DNA from 2 places in the Mesorhizobium sp. B2-4-14 genome. Region 1 is predicted to be linked to the other one. Evidence: predicted binding sites of a transcription regulator. Region 1 holds the regulator's gene; the other holds the start of a gene.

The links. Region 1 encodes LexA, which represses DNA repair genes until DNA is damaged. Its sites were predicted from a motif close to TGTTCNNNNTGTGTTCNG; they were not measured.
Region 2: FJ938_RS22940 (PA0069 family radical SAM protein) is a predicted target of LexA. The motif match lies at 1,375-1,392, and genes of this name have one in related genera.

What each region holds. Positions count from the first base shown of each region.
Region 1 is NZ_VFVA01000007.1:39,669-42,875, forward strand. It holds gene FJ938_RS08710 (ABC transporter substrate-binding protein) at 1-100, opposite strand, end outside; gene FJ938_RS08715 (GntR family transcriptional regulator) at 252-1,025, shown strand; gene lexA (transcriptional repressor LexA) at 1,421-2,158, shown strand; gene FJ938_RS08725 (ComEC/Rec2 family competence protein) at 2,152-3,207, opposite strand, start outside.
Region 2 is NZ_VFVA01000031.1:47,568-50,774, forward strand. It holds gene FJ938_RS22925 (4-(cytidine 5'-diphospho)-2-C-methyl-D-erythritol kinase) at 1-122, shown strand, start outside; gene moaB (molybdenum cofactor biosynthesis protein B) at 124-678, shown strand; gene FJ938_RS22935 (glycosyltransferase) at 791-1,318, opposite strand; gene FJ938_RS22940 (PA0069 family radical SAM protein) at 1,467-2,621, shown strand; gene FJ938_RS22945 (ribonuclease HII) at 2,775-3,207, shown strand, end outside.

The sequences.
Region 1 (3,207 bases):
TGGCTATGCCGATACGAATCTGATCAGCCGCGGCGCTGCCGGCGCTGACCATCAAGGCGCCTGCCAGGGCCAATCCTGACAGCCATTTCGACTTCAACATCATTTCCTCCCAGATTTGATTAGCGCCGCTTAAAGACGGCACATCAGGCGATCATGGTCAGTCCGCCGGTCCATGTCAAACATTATATATAATTCTTGCCATGCACCGCCATGATATATAATTTTCCAAGCCTGACGATGGACGGACTGCGATGCAGGATCAGAATAGTTCCACAAAGACGGAGGCGGCCTATCAGCTGCTGCGGCGCGATATTCTGACGACGCGCCTCATGCCGGGTGCGCCGCTCAAGTTGAGTGCGCTGCGCGGCACATATGGCGTCGGCTGGACGCCGCTGCGTGAAGCATTGTCTCGGCTTGAAGCCGAGCGCCTTGTCACTGCCATCAGCAATCGCGGCTTTGCCGTCGCTCCCGTGTCGCGGGCCGAACTCGAGGACCTGGCGCGCGCGCGGATGGTTGTCGAGATGCCCCTGTTCCTGGAATCGATGGAAAAAGGCGACAGGCAATGGGAAGATGCCGTTGTCACCGCTCATTACCGGCTCTCTCGCTGCAAGACCGCGGTTGACGACCCCTCGGATGCGGCCGTCGATCAGTGGGACGAAAGCCACGAGGCCTTTCACGCGGCGCTGCTGAGTGGTGCGACGTCCAACTGGCTGCTGCGATTCCGCTCGACGATCGCGGATCAGCTGCGGCGACATCATCGTTTTCTCGGCCTGGCGCCGACTTTGCGGGCAGCGGCCGGCCTCAAGCATGGCTATGGAGAGGCCATGGACGCACTGCGCGAGGCGATCGCGATCGAGCATCACACCGCGATCATGGAGGCGGCGCTCGATCGTGATGTCGAGCGGGCAAAGGCATTGATGACGGCGCATATCGGCTACACGCTGCACGTCTATGTTCACAGCGAAGACAGCGGCGCCAACAACTACACCGCACGCGCCGGCAGCCTGAAAGCGGTTTCCGGATGATTTCGGCGCTTCCGCGCCGTCCGACGCTTACACACGGATCCATCCCCCAAGCGAGCTGGCGAACGTTGGCGTTTTGGTTTCGTTTCGTTCCGCTGGGATGACACTGGGCGACTCCATAAATCCGCCCCGTGCGCCTTTCAAACGACTGAAGCCAAACCTCAACAAGGGGTGGGCCACAGGCCATTAACCAAAACGATTTCAATGCGTGTGTCCGGGGCAGAAATCGTCGGTAAGCGTCGGTTGCCGTTTGTTGCCGGCGGCAAAAATTTCGAACCCCTTAACAAATTCACTAAACTTTAAACGGTTGCGGAACACAACTGGAACAGATAGTGTTTGTTCTGGGTTTGTTTTTCGATTCCGATTCAGACCCTTCGTTCAATGCCTTGGGGGCCGCCATGCTGACGCGCAAGCAACATGAACTGCTGATGTTCATTCATGAACGGCTCAAGGAAAGCGGCATCCCGCCCTCCTTCGACGAGATGAAAGAGGCTCTTGATCTTGCCTCCAAGTCGGGGATCCACCGCCTGATCACGGCGCTGGAGGAACGTGGCTTTATTCGGAGACTGCCCAATCGGGCGCGCGCACTGGAAGTGCTCAGGTTGCCGGATTCGATCGCGCCGGGCCTCAATGCGGCAAAGAAATTTTCGCCAAGTGTCATCCAGGGCAGCCTCGGTCAGGGCAACCTTGGTCGTCAGATCAAGCCGGCGCCGTCGCGCTTGCCCGCGGCCGGCAATGACGACGATGCTGTTCCGGCGGTCTCGATCCCGGTGATGGGCCGTATCGCCGCCGGTGTGCCGATCGATGCCATCCAGCACCAGACGCATTCGATCTCGGTGCCGCCTGACATGATCATGGGGGGCGAGCACTATGCGCTGGAGGTCAAGGGGGACTCGATGATCGAGGCCGGGATCTTCGATGGCGACACGGTCATCATCCGCAACGCCGATACAGCGAGCCCGGGCGAGATCGTCGTGGCGCTGGTCGACGAAGAGGAAGCGACCCTGAAACGGTTCCGCCGCAAGGGAGCTTCGATTGCCCTTGAAGCCGCTAACCCGGCCTACGAGACCCGCATTTTCGGACCGGACAGGGTCAAGGTGCAAGGCAAGCTCGTCGGGCTGATCAGGCGCTACTGAGCAGGGGCTGTTGCGCTTGTTTTGTCAGGCTTTTTATAGGGCGGCAGGCCCCTCGCCTCGCGCGAGAATTTGCGCTGTTCATGCCAGGGACGGTATGGCCTGTCGACGGCGAAGCTGACGATTGGTGGGCCAGTCGCCGATTGGCGGTCGAAGAAGACCGCAGCACTCCCTTTGCGAGCGAGTTGCCGTTTGGTGACGACGAGAACCAGCGGGTTATGGCAGGCGTCATAGCCGGTCGCGTCGTTGACGACGATCACGTCGGCGAAACCGCAGGCCTTCCAGGTATCCTTGCGGTCTTCGACATGCGCGACGATCGCTCCGGACGGGTGCCTGGCGAGGCAGACGCCGTCGGTGCAGTAGAACGGTGCTCCCGGCGGCAGGTTTACGGCATCGGCGATGGCGAACTGCCCGTCTGTCTTGTTGAACACCTCTGGCACGACGATGCTTTCGGATACCAATGCACGTTTCCAGTTGTCGACGGTGAATTCGTTCGGGCGTGCCCGGCTGACCGCGAGTTCGCCACCGCCGATCGGCACCGCGACCAGTCGGGCATCTTCCGAGATCAGCACATCGGGCGTGCGCGTATCCGACACAGTCAACAGGCCGGCAAGTGCGAATGGGAGTGCGGCGAGCCGCAGCCATGTCGTCGCCATCGTCGCGATGACCAGGGCGACCGTCACCAGCAGCACGGATTGCTGGGAAATCAGCCCGACCGCATCGACAGGAGAGCGTTCCGATATCCACGCCGATATGGCGATCATTGCCGTCAGGCCCTTGCCCATCAGGTAAAGGGATGGCGCATCCAAGCCGAACGGCATGAGCAACGCGCTGGCGACGGCCAGGAACATCACGACCGAAACGATCGGCATGACGGCCAGATTGGCGAACAAGCTGAGCGGCGATACACGCTGGAAATGCCAAATGGCAAACAGCGCCGTAGCGCTGCCGGCGATGATGGAGGTCATAGCCAATCCACCCGTCGTCAGCAGGAATTTTTGCGTCAGAAGCCCTGGCAGGGATAGCTTCGGCGATGGCGGCCTCGTTTTTCG
Region 2 (3,207 bases), on a different contig from region 1:
CGACATGTTTCGGCCTGTTCGAGACCGGCAATGTCGCCAAGCGCGCGGCCGCCGAGATCCGAAGCCGCCAGCCCGACTGGTTCGTCGCGGCAACGCGCAGCATGACATCGGAGGCTGAGTGAGATGGCCACGACTGACGAGGGCCGTTCTTTCATTCCCGTGCGCATCGCGGTGCTGACCGTTTCGGACACGCGCGGCCTCGCCGACGACAAATCCGGCCAGACGCTGGCAGACCGCATCACCGAGGCCGGCCACATCCTGGCCGCCCGCGATATCGTTACCGACGACCGTGACAAAATCCGTGACAAGGTGCTTGGCTGGTCGAAGGACACGGGGATCGACGTCGTCATCACCACCGGCGGCACCGGCTTCACCGGCCGAGACGTGACGCCGGAGGCGCTGGAGCCGATCTTCGAAAAGCGTATGGACGGCTTTTCGGAAGTGTTCCACCGCATCTCCTACGACAAGATCGGCACCTCGACGATCCAGAGCCGGGCGACCGGCGGCGTCGTCAACGCCACCTTCGTCTTCGTGCTGCCGGGCTCGCCCGGCGCCTGCAAGGACGCCTGGGACGGCATCCTCAAGGCGCAACTCGACTATCGGCACATGCCCTGCAACTTCGTCGAGATCATGCCGCGCCTGGACGAGCATCTGCGGCGCGGAAAAGCCGCTCCATGAAAACCAAAGGCTGAATGGCTTTCCAAGCGCCATTTCCAAAAACGGAACGGCAGCGGCGCCTCCGCTAACCCGCGTCACATTTTCTGCAATGCGAAACAGCCGTTGCAAAATATCACTTCGAAGAGCGGTGTTCCTGCTTGGCCGGGGCGACCCAGATCTCGGCGTCGAGTTTCTTTGTCGCCAGGCCGCGCGCAAGAGCCGCGGCGCTGCCGGCGTTCTTCGACAGGGACGCGGCCTGACGCTTGCTGATCACCAGCCCTTCGGCGAGCGCCCGGTTTCCCGAAAAGACGCGGGCCAGGAACGGCGCGCGGCTGCCCCGCGCGCGTGAGAAGCGCGCCGCCATGGTTTGCCTGGCCGTGTGGACGACGACCGCCTCGATCCAGCCCTCCACCAGCCGTGAGCCCGGTTCCAGCAGCAACAGCCAATCACCCTTGGCCTGCCGGATGCCGGCGGCGATGCCGCCGCTCGCCACATACTGGCAACCGGCGTGCTCGGCGACATAATGCGTCTGGTCGGTGGAACCTGTGTCGCAGACGACGACCTCGCGCACCACGCCCTCGACCGCCCCGCCAATCAACGAGCCGAGCGTGCGGGCAAGAGCCTCCTCGTCATTGCGGGTTTCGATGAGAACACTGAGCATGTCAGCCGAATAGCGGAAACCCGCGCACAGCGCCAGTTTTGCAACGCAACATAGAAAGTTCTTGCTTTGTTCTCATAGGCGAAATAGGAATAATTTCATGAGCAGAGCGATTCGACACAACATGGACACTCCTTGGGAGCGGGCAAAGATGGAACCGATCATGCGTGCCGACATTGCCGCCTTTGGGGCAGGAAGAGCCGAGATGGCCAATGCGATGATCGAGCAGAGCGGCATGCGCATCCGTCCGGACCGCAACCGCGGCCGGTCGGCGGGCATCAATCCGTCCGGCCGGTTCGAACCTGTCAGCCGGCATGTTTTCGATGATGGCTGGAGTTCCCTGGAGGAACTGCCCCCGTTCAAGACCGAGGTGCAGGTGGAAAAACCGCGCACCATCATCACCCGCAATGAATCGCCCGATATCTCCTTCGACCGGTCAATCAACCCTTATCGCGGCTGCGAGCATGGCTGCGTCTATTGCTTCGCGCGACCGACACACGCGTTCATGGGCCTGTCGCCTGGCCTGGATTTCGAATCCAAGCTGTTCGCCAAGCCGGATGCGGCACGCTTGCTCGACAAGGAACTGTCTAAGGATGGCTACCAGCCGCGCACCATCGCCATCGGCACCAACACCGACCCCTACCAGCCGATCGAGAAGCAGTACCGGATCATGCGCGAGATCCTCGAAGTGCTGGAAGCGCGCGGCCATCCGGTCGGCATCGTCACCAAGTCCGCTCTGGTGACGCGCGACATCGATATCTTGTCGCGCATGGCCGAACGTGGGCTCGCCAAGGTGGCGCTGTCGGTGACGACAATGGATCGCATGCTGGCCAGGACCATGGAGCCGCGGGCGTCAACGCCGTCCAAGCGGCTAGAAGCGATCAGGCAGCTTTCGGATGCCGGCATTCCAACTTCGGTGATGGTGGCGCCGATCATCCCCGGTCTTACCGACCAGGAAATGGAACGGATCCTCGATTCGGCGCGTGCCGCCGGCGCGCGCGAGGCGGGCTATGTCGTGCTGCGCCTGCCGCTGGAAGTCAGCCCGATCTTCAAGGACTGGCTGCTGCGCCACTATCCCGACCGCTATCGCCACGTGATGTCGCTGATCCGCTCGATGCGTGACGGCAAGGACTATGATTCGGAATGGGGCAAGCGCATGAAGGGCGCCGGACCCTATGCCTGGCAGATCGGCCGCCGCTTCGAGATCACCGCCAAACGACTCGGACTCAACGCCGAACGGCGCACCCTGCGGACCGACCAATTCGTCGCTGCCGGAAAGGACCAGGAGCAGTTGATGCTGCTCTGAAGATCCCAAAGCGCTGCGGCAGTTTCATTGCTGCCAAGCAAAAAATCCCGTCCGGCCTGCCCCGGCCTGCAGACGGTGCCCTCCCGGTCCGGCGCCCCACCCGACCCGGAGGGACTTGCGGAGAATCGGAGCCGATGCGAACCTCGCCGCAACATGGCTCGCGCGCGTTCCGATTCTCCGCTTCTCTTCGAAATCGTCGAGAAGCCCGATTTCTCCTTCGAGACGAAGGCGATGGCCGACGGCCTGTGGCCGGTCGCGGGGATGGATGAGGCCGGCCGTGGCCCGCTGGCCGGGCCGGTCGTCGCCGCCGCGGTGGTGCTCGATCCCGTCAATATCCCCGAAGGGCTAGATGATTCCAAACGGCTGAGCCATTTGCAGCGCGAAGCGCTTTTCCTGCGTATCATCGGTTCGGCGCTTGGGGTTTCGATGGCGTCGATCAGCGCTGAAGGCATCGACAACAGCAACATCCTCAAGGCGAGCCTGGAAGCGATGCGCCGTGCCCTGGTCGGCCTGCCGGTAAAACCCAAGCTCGCGCTCGCCGACGGACGCGACGTGCCGCCGGGACTGCCGTGCGACGGGCGCGCGC